DNA from 3 places in the Janthinobacterium amylolyticum genome. Region 1 is predicted to be linked to each of the others. Evidence: predicted binding sites of a transcription regulator. Region 1 holds the regulator's gene; each other region holds the start of a gene.
What was found. The regulator LexA, encoded in region 1, represses DNA repair genes until DNA is damaged. The targets are predictions, from matches to a motif close to ACTGTATNNNNATACAGT.

Region 1 (7,447 bases):
AATGTTGGACACATCTTCGCAACGGTCTGTCACGGTTTCCAGAATTTCATAGATCGCCTTCAGCTTGATCAGGGTGCGCACGTCCGGTTCGTCGCGGAACAGCTTGGACATGGCGGCGCGCATCACGTGGTCGGCGTCCGATTCCAGGCGGTCGATCTCTTCGCAGATGGCGACGATCTTGCGCGAGTTATCCATGTTGTGCAGCATGGCCACGGCGTCGCGGACTTTCTCGGTGCACGCCAGTACCAGTTCGGCCAGGCGCTTGGCTTCCGGCGTGACGGCTTTCAGGTCGTACAGCGACACGGTTTGCGCCGCATCTTCCAGCAGGTCGAGGATGTCGTCCTGGCGCGTGATCAGCTGATGGATGTCATCGCGGTCGATCGGCGTGATGAAGGTCTTGTGCAGCATTTCCACGGTGGCGTAGGTGACTTTGTCCGCCTGTTTCTCGATGCTTTCAATCGCATGTACGCGGTTTTCCAGGTCGTCGAAATTGGTCATCAGGCCGAGCATCTCTTTTGCGCCCTTGACGCACAGTTCCGCGTGCTGGTTAAACAATTCAAAAAACTTGCCCTCAGTGGGCATCAAGCGTCCAAACATGTCATTCTCCGTTAAGCATTGAGTCGTGTTATTTACTACAGAAAGCCGCCCCGTTGTCGGGGGCGGCCAATGGAATATCAGTGCTGCTGTGTTAGTCGCCTTGGTAAAGCGCCAGGCCACCACTGTAATTGCCAAATTTGGTGTACTGCCCCATGAAGGTGAGGCGGATGCTGCCGATTGGACCGTTACGTTGTTTGCCGATGATGATTTCGGCCGTCCCCTTGTCTGGCGAGTCGGGGTTATACACCTCGTCGCGGTAAATGAACAGGATCACGTCGGCATCCTGCTCAATAGCGCCCGATTCGCGCAAGTCGGACATGACCGGACGTTTGTTCGGGCGTTGTTCCAGCGAGCGGTTCAGCTGGGACAGCGCGATCACGGGACAACCGAGTTCTTTCGCCAGGCCTTTCAAGCCCCGCGAAATTTCGGAAATTTCCGTGGCGCGGTTATCGCCCGGAGTATTTGCCGACATCAGTTGCAAGTAATCGACGATGATCAGGCCCAGCTTGCCGCATTGACGCGACAGACGGCGCGAACGGGCGCGCAATTCGATCGAGTTCAGCGCCGGCGTTTCATCGATGTACAACTGGGCGTCGTTCATCTTTTGAATCGCGTTGGTCAGGCGCGGCCAGTCTTCATCGTTCAGGCGGCCGGTACGCAGACGGTGCTGGTCCAGCTGTCCCACGGAGCCCAGCATACGCATGGCCAGCTGGGCGCCGCCCATCTCCATCGAGAACACGGCCACGGGCAAGCCGCTGTCGATGGCCACGTTTTCGCCGATGTTGACGGAAAACGCCGTCTTGCCCATCGAAGGACGTCCCGCCACGATCACCAGGTCGCCCGGCTGCAGACCGGAGGTCATGCGGTCGAGGTCGATGAAACCGGTGGGCACGCCCGTGATTTCACTCTGGTTGTCGCGGCTGTACAGCTCATCGATGCGCTCGACCACCTGCGTCAGCAGGGGCTGGATCGCGGTCCAGCCTTGGGCGCCGCGCGCGCCTTCTTCGGCGATGGCGAAGATCTTCGACTCGGCCTCGTCAAGCATCTGCTTGACTTCCTTGCCTTGCGGGCTGAAGGCCGTGCCGGAAATATCGTCAGCGACGGTGATGAGTTTGCGCAGCACGCCGCGGTCGCGCACGATCTCGGCGTAGCGCCGGATGTTCGCGGCCGATGGCGTGTTTTGCGCCATGGCGTTCAGGTAAGCGAGTCCGCCCACATCCTCGGCCTTGCCGAGCTGGGTCAGGGTTTCAAAAACAGTAATGACATCGGCTGGCTTGGAAGCGTTAACCATCTTGACGATTTGCTCGAAGATGATGCGATGGTCATAGCGATAGAAATCCTCCGCATGCATGAAGTCGGCGATGCGGTCATACGCGGCATTGTCGCGCAGCAGACCACCGATGACGGATTGTTCTGCTTCGATCGAATGCGGCGGAATACGGAGGGAATCCAGTTGCGGATCAGAGGGGGCGTTCATGGCGCGAATTATACCCGCTTCGGCGTCAGGGCAAAAAAAAAGGGCGAAAAATCGCGGAAAAAAAGGCCACAAAAAAGCCGGGCGAACCCGGCTTTTCATAGTGCGGCAGCGCTTGCGGGCCAGGCCCGCAGACGATTACGCGTTCGCGTCTGGTACGACAGCGATAACAACTTCCACGACCACGTCGGTGTGCAGAGCAACCGAAACGTTGTGCTCGCCAACGATCTTCAACGGGCCGGTAGGCATGCGGATTTGTGCTTTTTCAACAGCAAAACCTTGCTTGGTCAGCGCTTCAGCGATGTCGAAGTTGGTGACGGAACCGAACAGACGGCCATCAACACCAGCTTTTTGAGCAACTTGAACGGTCAGGCCGCTCAGTTTTTCGCCCTGGGCTTGCGATGCGGCCAGTTTGGCGGCAGCAGCTTTTTCCAGTTCGGCGCGCTTGACTTCGAATTCAGCCACAGCGGTTGCCGTGGCACGACGTGCCAGGCGTTGCGGGATCAGGAAGTTACGTGCGTAACCGTCTTTGACTTTGACGACTTCGCCGAGGTTACCGACGTTAACAACTTTTTCTAACAGAATGATTTGCATAGTTCTTCTCCAGGAATATCTGACCGATTAAGCGTGGTGCAGATCGGTGTATGGCAGCAGCGCGAGGAAGCGAGCGCGCTTGATTGCGGTGTCAACTTGGCGCTGGTAGTGCGCTTTGGTACCGGTCAGGCGTGCTGGCATGATCTTGCCGTTTTCTTGGACGAAGTCTTTCAGCGTGTCGACGTCTTTGTAGTCGACTTGCTCAACGTGAGCTGCGGTGAAGCGGCAGAACTTCTTGCGTTTGAACAACGGGTTTTGCTGTTTGCGTTTTTCTTTAAGCTTGAGCTTATTTTTGTCGAACTTTTTACCGAATGCCATGTCAGGCTCCTGTATCTAAAATGCGCTAGTCAGAATTGACTGCACTAAAATCAATGATGTGAAACACCAAACTCTTGCTGTTGCGGCTCTTCCTGGCCAGGAAACCCGTGAACTGATACACCCCACCCAAGTTTGCCTGACTGAACCGGCCTGAGATTTCGCCAGCGGCTAGCGCGGCAACATCAAACTCGGTCAAACGGGCAATCCCTGCTTCCATCTGCTGCGAACTGTGCTGCAATACTGCATTCACAATCGGCAGCCCTGCCGGGGTATAGCGCAATATTTCGCGCTCGGCAATGATGGCGGTTACTTGTAGCTGGTTCAGCGCACGATCCTGGTCAAGAATTAAGCTGCTGCTGCGGCTGGAGCGGCTGGAGCGGCTGCTGGTGCTTCGGTGCGGTGGCTTTTGGCCGCGTCTTCGCGTTGTACCGATTTCATCATCGGCGAAGGAGCTGTTTCAGCTTTCTTCATTTTAACGGTCAGGTGACGCAACACGGCATCATTGAATTTGAATGCTGTTTCCAACTCGACCAGGGTCTCGTTGTCGCATTCGATGTTCAGGCAGATGTAGTGTGCTTTAGGCAGCTTTTGGATCGAGTAAGCCATTTGACGGCGGCCCCAATCTTCCACGCGGTGAACCGAACCGCCGCGGGTGGTTACGCTGGCTTTGTAGCGTTCGATCATCGCGGGCACTTGCTCGCTTTGGTCCGGATGGACGATAAAGACTATTTCATAATGACGCATGCAAACTCCTTCAGGTCGGATTGATAATCGCCCACCCCGGCGTCAAGACGGGTGTGGGAAGGTCAGCCGAAGATTATAACCGCCTTTTGCAAACGTTTCAATCATTCCTTCCACCTGCACCCGAAAAGTCCGCGCGCCGCGCCGCTTTTCATCGGTGCACAAGTATTTCTTGCGAAATCCGCCCAAAATACGGAAATCCCCTTGCATAGTGGACGATACTGTACAAAAATACAGACTGTTCATATAGACAGCATTTTAGTATGCACCCACCGCTCATGATCAAGCTGACAGCACGACAAGAACAAATCCTGAACCTGATCAAGGACGCGATTGAAAATACGGGTTTCCCTCCCACCCGTGCCGAGATCGCCAATGAATTGGGCTTCAAATCGGCCAACGCGGCCGAAGAGCATTTGCAGGCCCTGGCCCGCAAGGGCGCCATCGAGATTTCGCCGGGCACCTCGCGCGGCATCCGCCTGATCGGCGCTGCCGCAGAAACCCTGCCATCGAAGGTGCCGGCAGCGCTGCTGATGTCGCTGCCGCTGATCGGCCGGGTGGCGGCCGGCTCGCCCATCCTGGCGCAGGAAAACCTGGAAGCGAGCTACAACGTCGACCCTGCCCTGTTCTCGGCCAAGCCCGACTTCCTGCTGAAGGTGCGCGGCTGGTCCATGCGCGACGCCGGCATCATGGATGGCGACTTGCTGGCCGTGAAAAAGGTCGACAGCGCCAAGAACGGCCAGATCGTCGTCGCCCGCATCGGCGACGAAGTCACCGTCAAGCGCTACAAAAAAACCGGTTCCGTCATCGAACTGCTGCCGGAAAACCCCGACTTCAAGGTGATCACCGTGTCGCCGGAAGACGAGTTTGCTTTGGAAGGTTTGGCGGTAGGCTTGATGCGCAGCTGGCATTAAATTGCCGCACGTAAAAAAGGGCCGCGACAGCATCACTGTCGCGGCCCTTTTTACATGGTGCGCGGCTGCTTATGCGTCCAGTGCGTTGCTGAAATCTTCCAATAAGTCTGCTTCATCTTCGATACCGACAGACACGCGAATCAAGGACTCGGCAATGCCCATGCTGGCGCGGCGCTCGGCGCCCATCTCATAAAAGATCGTGTGGGCGACAGGAATCACCAGGGTGCGCGTGTCGCCCAGGTTGCTCGCGGGAATAGCCAGGTTCAACCGATTGAGGAAATCGAAGCAGTCGATGCCATCCTTCAGCTCAAAGCTGAACAGCGAACCATAGCTGCGGAACAGGTCCGTCGCCAGCGCATGTTGCGGGTGCGACGCCAGGCCCGGGTAATGCACGGCAGCCACTCGTGGGTCGGCGGCAAGCATGGTCGCCAGCGCCAGGGCGTTCGAGCAGGTGCGGTCCATGCGCAAGGCCATGGTTTCCGCGCCGACAGCAATATGGTGCGCCGCTTCCGGACCCAGCGAGGCGCCGAAATCGCGCAAGGCCTTGGCGCGGATTTGCGCGATGCCCCACTGCGCCGGCGCCGCCTTTTTATAATTTTCAAAGATGTTCGGGTACCGCGTCCAGTCGAACACGCCCGTATCCGTCAGGCTGCCGCCCAGCGCATTGCCGTGGCCGCCGATGGATTTCGTCAAGGCGTTCACCACCAGGCCCGCACCCACGGCTTTCGGGCGGAACAGATACGGCGTCGTCATGGTGTTGTCGACGATGTAGAGGATGCCTTTTTCACGGCACAGGTCGCCGATTTTCTTCAGGTCGGCGATCTGCGTACGGGGATTGGCGATGGTTTCCACAAACACGATGCGCGTGGCCGGCGTAATGGCGGCCGCCACGTTGGCCACCTCGGTGGCGTCGACGAACGACACGCCGATGCCCTGCCCCGTCACCGTTTGCCACAGGCTGTTGGTGTTGCCAAACAAAAACGCCGACGAGACGACATGGTCGCCCGCGCGCAACAGCGACTGCACCACGGCGCCGATGGCGCCCATGCCGGTGGCGAAGCACAAAGTCGCCACGCCGTCTTCCATCTTGTTGACCTTGTCTTCCAGCGCGGAAACGGTCGGGTTACCCTGGCGGCCATAGCGGAAGCCTGGCTCCTTGCCCTGGAACACGGAAGCAAGCTGGCGCGCATCGGCGTAGCCAAAGGCAACGGAAGTGTGCACGGGCTTGTGCAAGGAGCCGTGCTCGATGCCCTTGCGGCGGTCGTTGTGCAGGATGGTGGTGGTGAAGCCGTAGTTTTTTTTGGTAGTCATGGTGGAAGTTCCAAATACTCGTCTTGCCGCTTAACCCAAGGCAAGTGCTGGGGTCAGTCCCTTCGGGATCGGAATGCGCACCACTGGCGCGCACTCCCCCGGCGGGTCTGACCCCGAAAAAAAAGCCCGGCAATAGCCGGGCCCAGTATCAAGCCTCGGTAGTAGCGAGGTTCAGGTTCAGCTGGGAACGCGGCGTATCTTCGGGCGCTGCCGCCTTCGGATGGTGGCGCGCATATTCCAGGCGGTCCAGGTATTCCTGCGACACGTCGCCCGTCACGTAGACGCCATCGAAGCACGATGCCTCGAAGTTGGTCAGGGCCGGGTTGACGTCGGCAATCGCCTGCTTCAGCGCTTCGATATCCTGGTACACCAGGTAGTCGGCCGTGATTTCGCGGCACACTTCTTCCGTCGTGCGGCCGTAGGCGATCAATTCGTCGCGCGTCGGCATGTCGATGCCGTACACGTTCGGGTAGATCACCGGTGGCGCGGCCGAGGCGAAGATGACCTTAGTCGCGCCCGCTTCGCGCGCCATCTGCACGATTTCACGGCTGGTGGTGCCGCGCACGATGGAGTCGTCGACCAGCAGCACGACTTTATCCTTGAACTCGGATGGAATCGCGTTGAGCTTCTGGCGCACGGATTTCTTACGCGCCGCCTGGCCCGGCATGATGAAGGTACGGCCGATGTAGCGGTTCTTGATGAAGCCTTCGCGGTACTCGATGTTCAGCGCCATGGCCAGCTGGATGGCGGCCGGTCGCGAGGAATCGGGAATCGGCATGACCACGTCGATATGCACGCCGGGCAATTCGGTGCGGATCTTTTCGGCCAGGTATTCGCCCATTTTCAGGCGCGTGGCGTACACGGAAGCGCCGTCGATGACGGAATCGGGACGCGCCAGGTAGACGAATTCGAAGACGCACGGATTCAGGCTGGCATTGTCGGCGCACTGGGCGCTGTGCAATTGCTTGTCGGCGTCGATGAAGACGGCTTCGCCAGGACCGATGTCGCGCACGAAGCGGAAGCCCATGCCTTCCAGGGCCACGGATTCGGAAGCGATCAGGTATTCAGGACCCTGCTCCGTTTCATTGATGCCCAGGCACAGCGGACGGATGCCGTGCGGGTCGCGGAAGGCCAGCAAGCCCACGCCGGCGATTTGCGCGACGGCGGCGTAGCCACCCTTGACGCGGCGGTTCAGCACGGTGACGGCCTTGAAGATGGCTTCCGGGTCCAGGTTCAGGCCCGTCGTCGCTTCCTGGATTTCATGCGCCAGCACGTTGAGCAGCACTTCCGAGTCGGAATCGGTATTGATGTGGCGGCGGTCGTTCTTGAACATTTCCTGTTTCAACTGCTCCCAGTTGGTCAGGTTGCCATTGTGCGCCAGGGTGATGCCGAACGGCGCATTCACATAAAACGGCTGTGCTTCCTCTTCGCTCGACGAACCGGCCGTCGGGTAGCGACAGTGGCCGATGCCGGTGGTGCCTTGCAGCGAACGCATGTT
Region 2 (7,447 bases), on a different contig from region 1:
CCTTGCGGAAAAAATTCTGCGAAGCCCGCTCGGCTTGCAGCGGCTGGTACACCTTGCCCTGTTTCAGGCGGCGCAGCAGTTCGTCGGCTGGGATATCGACCAGCACCACTTCATCGGCGCGGTCGAACACCGTGTCGGGCAAGGTCTCTGCCACGCGCACGCCCGTGATCCCGCCCACCACGTCGTTCAGGCTTTCCAGGTGCTGCACGTTGACGGTGGACAGCACGTCGATGCCGGCGGCCAGCAATTCCTCGACATCCTGCCAGCGCTTAGGATGGCGCGAGCCGGCCACGTTCGAATGGGCCAGTTCATCCATCAGTATCAGCGGCGGCGCGCGACGCAAGGCCTCGTCCAGATCGAACTCGAACAGCGTCTTGCCCCGGTACTCGATGGCTTTCAGCGGCAGCACGGGCAAGCCGTCAAGCAGGGCCGCCGTATCCTGGCGCCCGTGCGTTTCCACCACGCCCACCAGCAGATCCTGGCCATCGGCCAGCAGTTTTCGGGCGGCGGCCAGCATCGCATAGGTCTTGCCGACGCCTGCCGAAGCGCCGAAATAAATGCGCAACCTGCCGCGCGCGGCTTTCTGTTCCTGCGCCTGCACTTGCGCCAGCAGGGCGTCAGGGTCGGGGCGTTGGCTGTCGTTGGGGAGCATGTTGTATTTTAATCTTCTTGCGTAATGCTATCTTGTTATTTTGCCGTGGCGTCAAACGGCGACGTCAGTGGTGATGTCGGCTTACGCTGCGCTAAGCCGACCTACGCGTCGTTGCCGCCTTATTGCATTCGTAGGTCGGATTAGCGCTTGCGCGTAATCCGACAACATCGTTGGCCTGGACAGTGGTGATGTCGGCTTACGCTGCGCTAAGCCGACCTACGCCGACCCGCGCCGACCTGCGCCGGCCTGCGCCACGCTGCGCATCTTCGCCAGCTTACTTTGCCATGGCATCGAGCGCCAGATTCAGTTCCAGCACGTTCACGCGCGCTTCGCCAAAAAAGCCGATGTACGCGGTCTTCTGCACCTTGGCGATGGCATTTTCCACCTGCGCCAGCGGCATGGCGCGCACGCGGGCCACGCGGGGCGCCTGGTACAAGGCACCGGCCAGGCTGATTTCCGGATCCAGGCCACTGCCCGATGCCGTCACCAGGTCGACGGGAATCGGCTTGCGGTTGCCGGGATCGGCCGCCTGCAGGGCGGCGATGCGCGACTTGACGGCGTCCACCAGGGCCGGATTCGTCGGCCCCTGGTTGGAGCCGCCCGAACCGGCGCCATTGTTCGCCATCGGCGCCGTGGCCGATGGACGGCCCCAGAAATACCTGGGCGACGTGAAGGATTGGCCGATCAGCAGCGAGCCAACAGGCTTGCCCCCACGTTCGACGATGCTGCCATTGGCTTCGTCGTTGAAAGCCAGCTGCCCGATGCCGGCCGTGGCAAACGGATAGACCGCGCCGCAAATGACGGTGAGCGCGGCAAACAGGACCAGGGCGGGACGTACGATGGTGCTCATGATGATTCCTTTAGACGAGATTGAGAGCGGACAGCAGCATGTCGATCAGCTTGATGCCGATGAAGGGCAGGATGATCCCGCCCAGGCCGTAGATCAGCAGATTACGGCGCAACAGGCTGGCCGCGCCGATGGCCCGGTACTGCACCCCCTTCAAGGCCAGCGGAATCAGCACGACGATGATCAGCGCGTTGAAGATCACGGCCGACATGATGGCCGAGGCGGGGCTGGCCAGGTGCATGATGTCCAGCGCTTTCAATTGCGGATAGGTGCCCACGAAGGCGGCCGGGATGATGGCGAAGTACTTGGCGATGTCGTTCGAGATCGAAAACGTCGTCAGCGAACCGCGCGTCATCAGCATCTGCTTGCCGATTTCAACGATTTCCAGCAGCTTGGTGGGGTTCGAATCGAGGTCCACCATATTGCCCGCCTCCTTGGCTGCCTGCGTGCCCGAGTTCATGGCCACGGCCACGTCGGCCTGGGCCAGCGCCGGCGCATCGTTGGTGCCATCGCCCGTCATCGCCACCAGCCGGCCTTCGGACTGGTAGCTGCGGATCAGTTTCAGTTTGTCTTCCGGCGTCGCCTCGGCGAGGAAATCGTCCACGCCCGCCTCGGCCGCAATGGCCGCCGCCGTCAGCTTGTTGTCGCCCGTGATCATGACCGTCTTGATGCCCATGCGGCGCAGTTCCGCGAAGCGCTCCTTGATGCCGCCCTTGACGATATCCTTCAGCTCCACGGCGCCCATGACACGGCCGTCGTCGACCACCACCAGCGGCGTGCTGCCGCGCCGGGCGATATCGTCGACGGCGCGCGCCACTTCGTCCGGATACGGCTGGCCCAGCGCTTCGACGTATTTTTTCATGGAGTCGGCCGCGCCCTTGCGCAGCTGGCGCAGCTGCTGCTCGCCGGCGATATCCACGCCGCTCATGCGCGTTTGCGCCGTGAAGGGCACGAAGGTGGCGTGCAGGCTGGCCATCTCGCGTTCGCGGATATTGAACTTCTGCTTGGCCAGCACGACGATGCTGCGCCCTTCCGGCGTTTCATCGGCCAGCGATGCCAGCTGTGCCGCATCGGCCAGCTGCTGCTCCGTCACGCCAGGCGCAGGGACAAAGCTCGATGCCTGGCGGTTGCCCAGGGTGATGGTGCCGGTCTTATCGAGCAGCAGCACGTCCACATCGCCGGCCGCTTCCACGGCGCGCCCCGACGTGGCGATCACATTGGCCTGCATCATGCGGCTCATGCCGGCCACGCCGATGGCGGACAGCAAGCCGCCGATGGTGGTCGGGATCAGGCACACCAGCAGCGCGATCAGCACGGTGATGGTGACTGGCGTGCCGCTGCCGGCAGCCGCCACGGAAAACAGCGAATACGGCAGCAACGTCACGGTGACGATCAGGAACACGATCGACAGGGCCACCAGCAGGATCGTCAGGGCGATCTCGTTCGGCGTCTTCTGGCGCTTGGCGCCTTCGACCATGGCGATCATGCGGTCGATGAACGCTTCGCCCGGGTTGACGGAGACGCGTACCAGCAGCCAGTCCGACAGCACGCGGGTGCCGCCCGTGACGGCGGAAAAATCGCCGCCCGATTCGCGGATGACGGGCGCCGATTCGCCCGTGATGGCGCTTTCATCGACGGAGGCCACGCCGGCCGTCACTTCGCCGTCCGCGGGAATCACGTCGCCCGCCTCGACCAGCACCGTCATGCCCTTGCGCAGGTCGGTGGCCGGCGTGGGCAGCCAGGAGGTGCCGTATTTCGGCGTCTGCATTTTCTTTGCCATCACCGTCTGCTTGAGGGCGCGCAGCGAGGCCGCCTGCGCCTTGCTGCGGCCTTCGGCCAGCGCTTCGGCGAAGTTCGCGAACAGCACGGTAAACCACAGCCACACGGCGACGGCGACGATGAAGCCGAACGGCGCTTCACCCTGGCCACCGCTGATCCCGGCCTGGGTCGCCAGCAGGGTCGTGATGATGCTGCCCACGTAGACGACGAACATCACGGGGCTGCGCCACTGCGTGCGGGGGTCGAGTTTTTTGAACGCATCGACGACGGCGGGGCCGATCAGTGCGGAATCGAACAAAGTCAGGCTTGTGCGTGACATGGTAGCCTCTTATTTGATGAAAAGTTGCAGGTGTTCAACGATCGGGCCCAGGGCCAGCGCGGGAACGTAATTCAATACACCGACGAGAACGACGACGCCGATCAGCAAGCCGATGAACATGGGGCCGTGCGTCGGCATGGTGCCCGCATTGGCCGACAGGCGCTGCTTGCCCGCCAGCGAACCGGCCACCGCCAGCACGGGCACGATGACGGCGAAGCGGCCGAACCACATGGCAATCGCCAGCATCACGTTGTAGAACGGCGTGTTGGCGGACAGGCCGGCAAACGCGCTGCCGTTGTTGTTGGCGGCCGACGTGAAGGCGTAGAGGATCTCGGAAAAACCGTGCGCGCCCGGATTGGCCACGCCCGCCGTGCCCGGCTCCACCATGACGGCGATCGCCGTGCCCGTCAGCACCAGGGCTGGCGTCACCAGGATGGCCAGCGAGACCATCTTCATTTCATAGGCCTGGATTTTCTTGCCCAGGTATTCCGGCGTGCGGCCGATCATCAGGCCGGCGATGAAGACGGCCAGGATGGCGAACATCAGCATGCCGTACAGGCCCGTGCCCACGCCACCGAAGATCACTTCGCCGAACTGCATCAGCAGCAGCGGCACCATGCCACCCAAAGGCATGTAGGAGTCGTGCATGGAATTGACGGCGCCGCACGATGCCGCCGTCGTCACGGCCGCGAACAGGGTCGAGGAGCTGATGCCGAAGCGCGTTTCCTTGCCTTCCATATTGCCGCCCGACTGCAGGCTGCTGGCCTGCTGGTCCACGCCCAGCGTCTGCAGGGCAGGATTGGCTTGCTGCTCGGCGCTCATCACGCCGGCCGTCATGACGACGAAGATCACCGTCATGGCGGCCAGCACGGCCCAGCCCTGGCGCAGGTCGCCCACCATGCGGCCAAAGGTGAAGCACAGGCCGGCGGGAATCAAAAAGATGGCCAGCATCTGCAAAAAGTTCGACAGCACGGTGGGGTTTTCATACGGGTGCGCGGAATTGGCGTTGAAGAAGCCGCCGCCATTCGTGCCCAGCAGCTTGATCGATTCCTGCGAGGCGACGGGGCCCATGGCGATGGTCTGCGTGGTCGCCACTTGCGCTTCCATCACGGGTTTGCCGGCCGCGTCCAGCACGGGCTGGCCATCGGCCGCCATTTTCGGCGTCTCATATGCCACCTGGTCGAGCAGGGTCACTTCCTTGTATGGCGAAAAATTCTGGATCATGCCTTCGCCCATGAAGACGACCGACAGGGCCAGCGACAGCGGCAGCAGGATGTACAGGGTGGAGCGCACCAGGTCGACCCAGAAATTGCCGATCGATTTGCCCGAGCGCGAGGCAAAGCCCCGCACCAGCGCGAAGATCACGGCGATGCCGGTGGCCGCCGAGAAGAAGTTCTGGCACGCCATGCCCAGCATCTGCGTCAGATAGCTCATGGTCTGTTCGCCGCCGTAGCCCTGCCAGTTGGTATTGGCGACGAAGCTGACGGTGGTATTGAACGAGGAATCGGGGCTGACAGCGCCGAGTCCCTGCGGGTTCAAGGGCAAAAAGCCCTGCAGGCGCTGCAAGCCATACACAAAGAAGGCGCCCACGGTATTGAAGACGATCAGGGCGATAGCATAGCTTTTCCAGCCCATGCCCTTGTCGGCGCCAAGCCCGGCGGCGCGGTACAGCAGGTTTTCGCATTTTTGCAGCCAGCCCATGCCGCGCACGGGGCCATCGCCGGCGACCTTGGCCATGTACAGGCCCAGCGGATAGGCGGCCGCCAGCAGCACCAGCAGGAAAGCGGCCAATAACAATATCGATTGCGTCGTCATCACAGTTCCTCCGCCTTCAGCAGCGCCACCAGCAGATACACGAGCAGTCCAGCCGAAACCACGGCGCCCAGCACATAAAACGCATTCATTTGGCGCTCCCCAGTTTGTCGCAGGCCACGGCAAAGCCGGCCACCACGACGAAAAAAACGGCAATCAAGCCGAGATACACGAGATCCATTCCCACCCTCATACAGGTTTGTTTTGATAGTGAGCAGATTAGCCAAAAGGATCTAAAAAATTCGTAAAGACTGGGAAGGCGCCTGTAAACAAGATGTAAAAATGACGGCTTTGCCGCATAAAATTGTTCACAATTGGCGCAAAACCACGCGCGTGGCGCACAGTTGTTGCCCTGGAGTAGCGCTATTGCTCGCCGGACAAGATAGAATGCGCGAGCGTCCGCACAAGGACGCCTAGCCTGCCGCACTGCCCTCCCCCAGTGACGCTGGACGGGATATACTGTATATTCATACAGTTATCGCCGCCGCTGTCACTGCGCCGCGCAGTGTCCTGGCCTGGCGTTCCAACCCTAGTCTTTATTTAGCTTGAACACGTATGGCCACTAAAAAACCAGCATCCGACTACAGCGAATCATCCATCCGTGTCCTGAAAGGACTGGAACCCGTCAAGCAGCGCCCGGGGATGTACACCCGCACTGAAAATCCGCTGCACATCATTCAGGAAGTGATCGACAATGCCTCCGACGAGGCGCTGGGCGGTCATTGCACGCATATCGCCGTGACGCAAAACACGGATGGCAGCATCACCGTCGAAGACAATGGCCGCGGCATTCCCGTCGGCCTGCACCCGGAAGAAGGCGTGCCGACGGTGGAAATCGTGTTTACGCGGCTGCACGCGGGCGGCAAGTTCGACAAGGGTTCGGGCGGCGCCTACGCGTTCTCGGGCGGCTTGCACGGTGTCGGCGTATCCGTCACCAATGCGCTGTCCTCGCGCCTGGAAATCACCGTCTGGCGCAAGGAAAGCGACGGCAATGGCTTGCATCACATGGTGTTTGCCAACGGCGACGTGATCGAGCCACTGAATTCCCGCCCCGCTCCGCGCGACGGCAAGAAATCCGGCACGCGCGTCACCGCCTGGCCCGATCCGAAGTATTTTGATTCGCCCAACATTTCGCAGACCGAGCTGCAACGCCTGCTGCGCTCGAAAGCCGTGCTGCTGCCCGGCGTCACCGTCACCCTCACCAACGCGAAAACCGGCGATACGCAGACCTGGCAGTACGCGGAAGGCTTGCGCGGCTACCTGACCGAAACGCTGGCGCAGGTGTCGAATGGCGAAACCCTGATTCCCCTGTTCGAAGGCGCGCAGTACGCGGGCCCGGACTCGGAAGGCTTTGCCGAAGGCGAAGGCGCGGCCTGGGTCGTGGCGTGGACGGAAGAAGGCGCCATCGTGCGCGAATCGTATGTCAACCTGATCCCCACCTCGAATGGCGGCACGCACGAATCGGGCTTGCGCGACGGCCTGTTCGGCGCCGTGAAAAACTTCGTCGAGATGCATTCGCTGCTGCCAAAAGGCGTGAAGCTGCTGCCGGAAGACGTCTTCGCGCGTGCTTCCTTCGTGCTGTCGGCAAAGGTGCTGGACCCGCAATTCCAGGGCCAGATCAAGGAACGCCTCAATTCGCGCGACGCCGTGCGCCTGGTCTCGACCTTCACCAAGCCGCCGCTGGAACTGTGGCTGAACCAGCACGTCGACTACGGCAAGAAGCTGGCAGATCTCGTGATCAAGCAGGCGCAGTCGCGTCAGCGTTCGCTGCAAAAAGTGGAAAAGAAAAAGTCCTCGGGCGTCGCCGTCTTGCCCGGCAAGCTGACCGACTGCGAATCGTCTGACATCACGCGCAATGAACTGTTCCTCGTCGAGGGCGACTCGGCGGGCGGTTCGGCCAAGATGGGCCGCGACAAGGAGTTCCAGGCGATTTTGCCCCTGCGCGGCAAGGTGCTCAATTCCTGGGAAACGGACCGCGACCGCCTGTTCGCCAATAACGAGATCCACGATATCGCCGTGGCCATCGGCGTCGACCCGC
Region 3 (7,447 bases), on a different contig from region 1:
TGGCACAGGCTGGCGGCAAATGGCTGGGCGCCGGCCGCCGTGCCTGCGTTCAGGGCCGCGTAGGCGATTTCCAGCCTGGGCGCGATGCTGTCCCAGTCGTCGAGCGCCGCCTGCAGGGTGGGCGCGATCTCGGCGACGGCGAGGCACTGGCGCAGGTCGCGGCTGACGAGGATCAGGGCGCCGTCACGGCTGCCGTTTTTCAGGGTGGCGAGTTTCATGGTATTCCTTGTTCGATGGTTGTTTGAAGTGGCGTCAGCGTGGGGATGCGCGCTGCGGCTCAGGCCTCGGCCGGCGCATGCATCCAGGCGGCGTGCTTCGGCGCGCGGCGCGTCTGCGACCATTCTTCCAGCATTTCCCATTTGACGGCGTCCAGTTTGGCCATCATCTCGGGCGTGCCCACGTTGGCCGCCAGCTCCAGGCGGTGGCCGTTCGGGTCAAAGAAATAGATCGACTGGAAGATGGCGTGGTTCACGGGACCGAGCACCTCGATGCCGCCGGCGACCAGGCGCTCCTTGGCGGCCAGCAGTTCGTCCATGCTGGCCACTTCCAGCGCCAGGTGCTGCACCCAGGCCGGGGTATTGCGGTCGCGGTCCATCGGCGGCTGCGTCGGCAGCTCGAAGAAGGCCAGCACATTGCCCTGGCCCGCGTCGAGGAAGACATGCATGTACGGGTCCGGCGCCTTGGTCGATGGCACCAGGTCTTCGGCGATGGCGAGGACGAAATTCATGTTCAAATGCTTGACGTACCACTCGACGGTTTTCTTCGCGTCGATGCAGCGGTAGGCGACATGGTGGATTTGCTTGATTTTCATGATGTTTGTCTCCGATGGATGCGCCCGGGGCGCGATGGCTGGCGTATTTTTCAGCTTTTCACCATTAGAATCGAGTTACAGCTATCATACAAACAATTTTTATCCATCGATTTATCGGATAATCTTATGAGTCCCAGCTTGCGACAGATGCGCGCCTTCGTGGCGCTGGCCAAGACCGGCAGTTTTACCCTGGCCGCCGAATACCTGCACGTGACGCAGTCCGCCTTGAGCGGCTTGATCAAGGAACTGGAAAGCGTGCTGGGGGTGCGCGTGGTCGAGCGCAGCACGCGCAAGACGCAGCTGTCGGAAATCGGCCGCGAACTGTATCCGCTGTTTGAAAAGATGATAGAGGATCTCGATGGCGCCATGGCCGGCATCGCCCAGCGCAAGGCACTGAAAACGGGCATGGTGCGCATCGCCGCGCCGCAGATGATGGCCTGCACCCTGCTGCCGGAAGTGATCGCCGCCTATCGCCAGGCGCACCCGGAAGTGCAGCTGCGCCTGGTCGACTGTCCCGTGGAGAATGTCCCGGCGCGCGTCTTCAGCGGCGAAGTCGATTTCGGCATCGGCCCGGAGCGCGATCCGACGGCGGAAATCGCCGCGCAGGTGCTGTTCGAGATGCCCTTCGTGCTGGTCTTCCCCGAGCGGCACCCGCTGCAGCAGAAAGAACGCGTCACCTGGGCCGACGTGGCCGACTACCCGTTCATTTCCCTGCAGGGCCAGTTCACGGAACGCCTGCTGCGCGACATGCATGGCTCTTTCCGCGACCTGTCGCTCAATCCCTACAATGAAGTGACCTTCATGACGACGGCGCTGGCCATGGTCAGCGCCAACCTGGGCATCACGGCCTGCCTGCCGTATGCGGAACCGATGGTCAAGCTGTATAAACTGCAGATGCGCACCCTGCACGAGCCGGAACTGACGCGGCGCTTTTTCGTCTACACCAAGACGGGCCGCTCGCTGTCGCCGGCGGCCGAAAGCTTCATGGCCTTCCTGTTCCAGTTCGTCGAGACGCACGAGTGGAATGTGGGCGGCGCGCGCGACGCAGCGCCGGCGGGCAGCGCGGCGGGCAGCGCCTTATAATCCAGCATCGTCCCCTTACCGCTTACGCCATGACCCAGCCTGACCTGTCGTCCATCGACGCCGCCACCATCGCCATCAACCAGCGCATGAACAAATTCGACGGCCACGAACAGGTCTGGCTGTTCGGCTACGGTTCGCTGATCTACAAGGCGGACTTTCCCTACATCGAGCGCCGTCCCGCCAGCATCGAAGGCTGGACGCGGCGCTTCTGGCAAGGGTCACACGACCACCGCGGCACGCCGCTGGCGCCAGGCCGGGTCGTCACCCTCGTGCCGCAGGCGGGCGCCGTGTGCGACGGCATGGCCTACCTGATCACGCCGGAAGTCTTTGCCCACCTCGACCACCGCGAAAAGAACGGCTATCTGCGCCTGGCCACCGACATCACCTTCGACGACGGCAGCAAGGTCGAAGGCCTGGTGTACATCGCCAACGAGGAAAACGCGGCCTTTCTGGGCGCCGCGTCCGAATTCGATATCGCGCGCCAGATCGCCCGGTCAAGCGGCCCCAGTGGCCCGAACAGCGACTACCTGCTGCACCTGGCCAGCGCGCTACGCGAACTGGGCAAGACCGACCCGCACGTCTTCGCCATCGAACAGCATCTGGCGCAGCTCAGGGAAACGCCAGCCACGGACCCGACGCCCTGAGCCTTCCGCGCCAGCGCAGCTGACGACATAGCAGACAGCGCAGCGGACTGGATAGCAGACAGCGCAGCACGCAGCACAGCAGACGCGCGCCACCGGCACGTGCCCCCAGCCGCGCCCTCTTCACAGCGTTGCCCCTGCGCATGGCACGGCGGCACGCCTGGCTTCCGGCAACGGCAGCGCCGCACGTTCTAAAACAAGTCCAGCTGCCCGGCATTGCCCCCTTTCGCCTTGTTGCCCAGCGGCGGCACCACCAGCGGCCGGCGGAACTGGGTGCAATCGAGCTGCTTGAAGCGGCCGCCCTTGCCGTGCAGGCCCAGCCGATGCACGGCTTTTTCAAAGCGCTGACGGATGAGGTCAGCCCAGACGCCTTCGCCCTGCATGCGCGTGCCGAACGCGCTGTCGTAATCCTTGCCACCGCGCATTTCCCGCACCCGGTTCATCACGCGCTGGGCCCGCTCCGGGAAGTGCGCTTCCAGCCACTGCTGGAACAGCGGGCTCACTTCCCATGGCAGGCGCAGCACCACGTAATGGGCGTGGATGGCGCCCGCGTCGCGCACGGCTTCGAGCAGCTGTTCGATTTCCGGCTCGGTGACGAAGGGGATGATGGGCGCGATACTCACGCCCACGGGAATGCCCGCCTCCGTCAAGGTGCGGATGGTGCGCAAGCGCCGCGCCGGGGCGGCGGCGCGTGGCTCCAGGGTGCGCGCGATGGCGGGATCGAGCGTGGTGACGGTGACGGCCACGGCAGCCAGGCGCCTGGCCGCCATGGGCGCCAGCAAATCGATGTCGCGCTCGATCAGCGACGATTTCGTGATCAGCGCCACCGGATGGTCGCACTCGCTCAGCACTTCAAGCACGCGCCGCGTCAGTTGCCGTTCGCGCTCGCACGGCTGATACGCATCCGTATTGACGCCGAGCGCGATCGGTTCCGGCACATAGGATGGCTTGGCCAGCTCGCGCCGCAACAGTTCAGGCGCATTCACCTTGGCATAGATGCGGCTTTCAAAGTCGAGCCCGGGCGACAGGCCCAGATAGCTGTGCGTGGGACGCGCAAAGCAATAAATGCAGCCATGCTCGCAGCCCCGATACGGATTCAAGGATACGTTGAATGGCAAGTCGGGCGAGGCGTTGCGCGTGAGGATGGTGCGTGCCTGCTCATCGCTGACCTGCGTCTTCCAGGCTGGCGCGCCGCCTTCCCCCTCCGCCTCGTCGTTCCCCGCCACGCTCCAGCCGTCATCGAAGCCGGCACGCGCGTGCACCTCGTAGCGGCCTTGCAGGTTCGATACGGCGCCGCGTCCCTTGCCAGCTTTCAGCGATTGCGGCGGCAGCATCACTTGCCCGGCAAAGCTGTCATCGTGTTCCGGAATGATTGCTTTCATGAACGGCCCCATCAACTGTATATACGTACAGTATACTATGCCGCTGTTCGGCCAAGATCAAGGGCTGCCATGGTGCTATTTCAAGCTTTTTCACCGTGCGGCATGACATAACTCAACTGCTGCGCGACAAAACCGTCAAACGCCGCGATCAGCGGAACGAAACGCGGCACGTCCTGCTCCAACTGCATCAGGGCATAGCAAGTCGCTTCCAGGGTCGATAACTGGTCGGGCGCATGCGCCTTGCGGATCAGGTAATGGGAGGCGGGCGTGTCGCGCAATGGCAGGCGTGGCAATTGCTGCAACTGCGGGTTCAGGTACAGCATCTTGCGGCTCTTGCGCCAGGTGCCGTCCAGTACCACCAGGCGCAGCTGCGCAGGATCGAGCAGGATGGCCGGGTCGAGCGCGGGCGGCGGCGCGATGCCCAGCGAACGGTCGCCCGGCGTATCCGGGTACAGCAGCACATTGTGCTTGTCCGCCAGCAGTGCGGCAAGAATGGCCGGGGCGAACTGTTCGCCCGTCAGCATGCGGCTGTTGGGCAGGCTCAGGTGCAGCAAGCGTGCGCTGCCCTTGGCATTGTGGACTTCCAGCGGATGCTGCAGGATCAGCACCTCGACCGTGTGGGGGATGGCGGAAATCCAGCGGCAGATGCAGCTGGCTGTTGCGCGCAGGCAGACGGGGCAGCGCGTGCGCTTGACGGTTGCCGCTGGATGGGCGGCGCCGGTCTGGGAGGGATCAATGGTACTGCGGGTAGTCATGGCGGAGCGCGTTCGCGGTGTTCTTCAAGCCGCGATTGTAGCGCCCGCGCCATGCCTGCGGGTTGTCCGGCGTGGGGAAACGCCGAGCCGCGCGCTGCGCCGCGCTTAGAACTCTTCCCATTCATCGGCGCCCGAAGCGACCGGCGCGCGTGGGCTGGCGGGGCGCAAGGTGTCCGCTTTGACTGCCTTGGCAGCGCCACTGCCCGTGCGGGCGGCGGAAGTGGCGATGCCCGCAGTAGCGGTCACGGCACGCCGCGCGACGGGTTTGGCTGCTGCAGGCCTGGCTGCGGCCGGGCGGTTCGCCACGCCTGCCGACACATATTGCTGCGTGGCATCCAGCTTGAACAAGCCCACCACGTCGGCCAGCTTGGCCGCTTGCTCCTGCATCGATTCCGCCGCGGCGGCGGCCTCTTCCACCAAGGCCGCGTTTTGCTGCGTCACCTGGTCCATCTGGCCGATGGCCTGGTTGACTTGTTCGATGCCCGTGCGCTGCTCGTCGCTGGCGTCCGTGATCTGATTCATGATCTGCGTCACGTGGCTGATGCTTTGCACGATTTCATCCATGGTGCGGCCCGCCTTGTCCACCAGTTGCGAACCGGCCTCGACCTTTTGCACGGAATCGTCGATCAAGCCCTTGATTTCCTTGGCCGCCTGGCTGGACCGCTGCGCCAGGTTGCGCACCTCGGATGCCACCACGGCAAAGCCCCTGCCCTGCTCGCCAGCACGGGCCGCTTCGACGGCCGCGTTCAAGGCCAGGATATTCGTCTGGAAGGCGATGGCGTCGATGACGCTGATGATGTCGACGATCTTGCGCGAGGAATCGTTGATCGAGCCCATGGTGCTGACCACTTCGGACACCACGGCGCCGCCCTTGCTGGCGATTTGCGAAGCGTCGATGGCCAGCTGGTTGGCGCTGCGCGCATTGTCGGCATTGAGTTTGACGGTGGAGGTCAGTTCTTCCATGGAAGAAGCGGTCTCTTCCAGAGAGCTGGCCTGCTGTTCCGTGCGCGACGACAAGTCCAGGTTGCCGGCGGCGATTTCACTTGACGCCGTGCTGATGGAATCGGTACCGGCGCGCACCTGGCCGACGATACTCACCAGCTTGTCGTTCATGTTTTTCAGCGCATGCATCAATTGCCCCGTTTCATCGCGGCTTTCGACGACGATATGGCTGGTCAGGTCGCCTGCGGAAACGGCTTCAGCCACCTCGACGGCGCGCGTGATGGGCCGCGTGATCGAACGGGTGATCCAGTAGGCGCAGGCAATGCCCAGCAGGATGGCGGCCACGCCCAGCGAGATCAGCAGCAAGCGGCCATTTTCGTAGCGCGAACGGATTTGCGCGGCGGTATCGTTGAGCAATTTGGCTTCCAGCACTTCCAGCTTTTTCAGCGACGCCAGGTAGATGTCGCGCTTGACGGCCATGTCGCCTTCATACAGGCGCGTGCCCAGTTCCAGGTCGCCCGCGTTCTTGGCCTTGAAGACATTCTTGCGCACCTCGGTATAGGCTTTGCGCGTGCTCAGCACTTCCTGGTACAGGGCCTGCTCTTCCGCATTCAGCTGACTCTTGCCGATATCGTTCTGGATTTCCGTGGCGCGTGCGGACGAGGCCGCCATTTCCGTCTCGAATTGTTTTTGATGCGCGGGATCGCTGACCTTCCAGGCGGCCGCCGTGCGCGCCGCGTTCACCTCGATGACCTTGGTCCACTCGCCGATCAGGCGCTCGTTGCGCACCTTGACGTTGACGAGGGCATCGGTTTCCTTGCTGGCACTTTGCATCTGCACGATGCCCACCACGGTCAAGGACGTCAGCAGCAGCAATACGGCGGCAAAACCGCCACCGAGACGCACGCCAATCTTGAGGTTTTTCATTGCGAGTTTCCTATCTAAAAGAACACTGCACGGTTGCCGCTGGGCTGGCGTTGCTACCATTCACTATAGCAAGCATTTACCGACTGGCAATCGTGAAAGTGGGGCCGCAGGGTGCAGGCATACCCGGCGTCCACGGCGCCGCATATGCACTACCTTGGTGCTGATTGTGAGTGAATCAGGAGGGCATTGCAAGAAATAACATGCAGAAAAGCAACAAGCAGAAGGCAAGGTGCCGCCACGAGCGGGCGGCACGGGGAAAAACTCAGTTTTGTTTCACATAGATCAATTTTGACGTATCAAAACCCAGGCCCTGGGCCTTGTCGATCAGGCGCTGCTGCACGGCGGGATCCATCGTCGGCGTGCGCGACAGCAACCACAAGTAGGATTTGTCGGGCCCGCTGATCAGCGAGTAACTGTAGTCCTGCTGATCCAGGTCGAAGATGATGTAGGAACCATAGAAGGGGCCGAAAAACGACACTTTCAGATAGCCCACATCTTTCTTGTCGACGAAATACGCCTTGCCCTCGGCATCCTTCCATGCCGCGTCCGCATCCTTGTAGCCGCGGTTGAGCACTTTCAGACCGCCATCCTGGCGCAGGCTGTAGTCGGCCGTCACATGGCTCAGTCCCCGTTCGAAGGAATGGTCGAGGCGTGCGATCTCATACCATTTGCCCAGATATCGGGTGGTATCGAAATTCGTCACGGGCACGATATTGTCGGGCCGGCCCACGCAGCCGGCCAGCAGCACCATGCACAGCAATAGCAGTTTCTTCATCGTTCTCTCCAAAAGTCATAGTTCAGGGTGGCAGCGCCCGCTCGACGATTCGCCGGATCGCGCCATTGTGCTGCATGCGCGCGATGGCTGCATTGAACTGCGCGATGAAATCATCACGGTACGGATACTGT

Region 2: ACQ4WR_RS04570 (DNA topoisomerase IV subunit B) is a predicted target of LexA. The motif match lies at 5,868-5,885, and genes of this name have one in related genera.
Region 3: ACQ4WR_RS14705 (PA0069 family radical SAM protein) is a predicted target of LexA. The motif match lies at 3,932-3,949, and genes of this name have one in related genera.

What each region holds. Positions count from the first base shown of each region.
Region 1 covers NZ_JBNYXL010000007.1:355,540-362,986, reverse strand. The annotation lists gene ACQ4WR_RS17335 (DUF47 domain-containing protein) at 1-597, opposite strand, end outside; gene ACQ4WR_RS17330 (replicative DNA helicase) at 689-2,074, opposite strand; gene rplI (50S ribosomal protein L9) at 2,210-2,665, opposite strand; gene rpsR (30S ribosomal protein S18) at 2,693-2,983, opposite strand; gene priB (primosomal replication protein N) at 3,009-3,308, opposite strand; gene rpsF (30S ribosomal protein S6) at 3,329-3,727, opposite strand; gene lexA (transcriptional repressor LexA) at 4,003-4,638, shown strand; gene ACQ4WR_RS17300 (cystathionine gamma-synthase family protein) at 4,708-5,949, opposite strand; gene purF (amidophosphoribosyltransferase) at 6,098-7,447, opposite strand, start outside.
Region 2 covers NZ_JBNYXL010000002.1:224,249-231,695, reverse strand. The annotation lists gene ACQ4WR_RS04595 (DUF4118 domain-containing protein) at 1-652, opposite strand, end outside; gene kdpC (potassium-transporting ATPase subunit KdpC) at 927-1,502, opposite strand; gene kdpB (potassium-transporting ATPase subunit KdpB) at 1,513-3,597, opposite strand; gene kdpA (potassium-transporting ATPase subunit KdpA) at 3,607-5,412, opposite strand; gene kdpF (K(+)-transporting ATPase subunit F) at 5,412-5,501, opposite strand; gene ACQ4WR_RS04570 (DNA topoisomerase IV subunit B) at 5,965-7,447, shown strand, end outside.
Region 3 covers NZ_JBNYXL010000006.1:226,588-234,034, forward strand. The annotation lists gene ACQ4WR_RS14685 (fumarylacetoacetate hydrolase family protein) at 1-218, opposite strand, end outside; gene ACQ4WR_RS14690 (VOC family protein) at 278-811, opposite strand; gene ACQ4WR_RS14695 (LysR family transcriptional regulator) at 938-1,894, shown strand; gene ACQ4WR_RS14700 (gamma-glutamylcyclotransferase) at 1,924-2,538, shown strand; gene ACQ4WR_RS14705 (PA0069 family radical SAM protein) at 2,727-3,869, opposite strand; gene ACQ4WR_RS14710 (tRNA-uridine aminocarboxypropyltransferase) at 3,998-4,672, opposite strand; gene ACQ4WR_RS14715 (methyl-accepting chemotaxis protein) at 4,778-6,541, opposite strand; gene ACQ4WR_RS14720 (lipocalin family protein) at 6,804-7,316, opposite strand; gene ACQ4WR_RS14725 (substrate-binding periplasmic protein) at 7,339-7,447, opposite strand, start outside.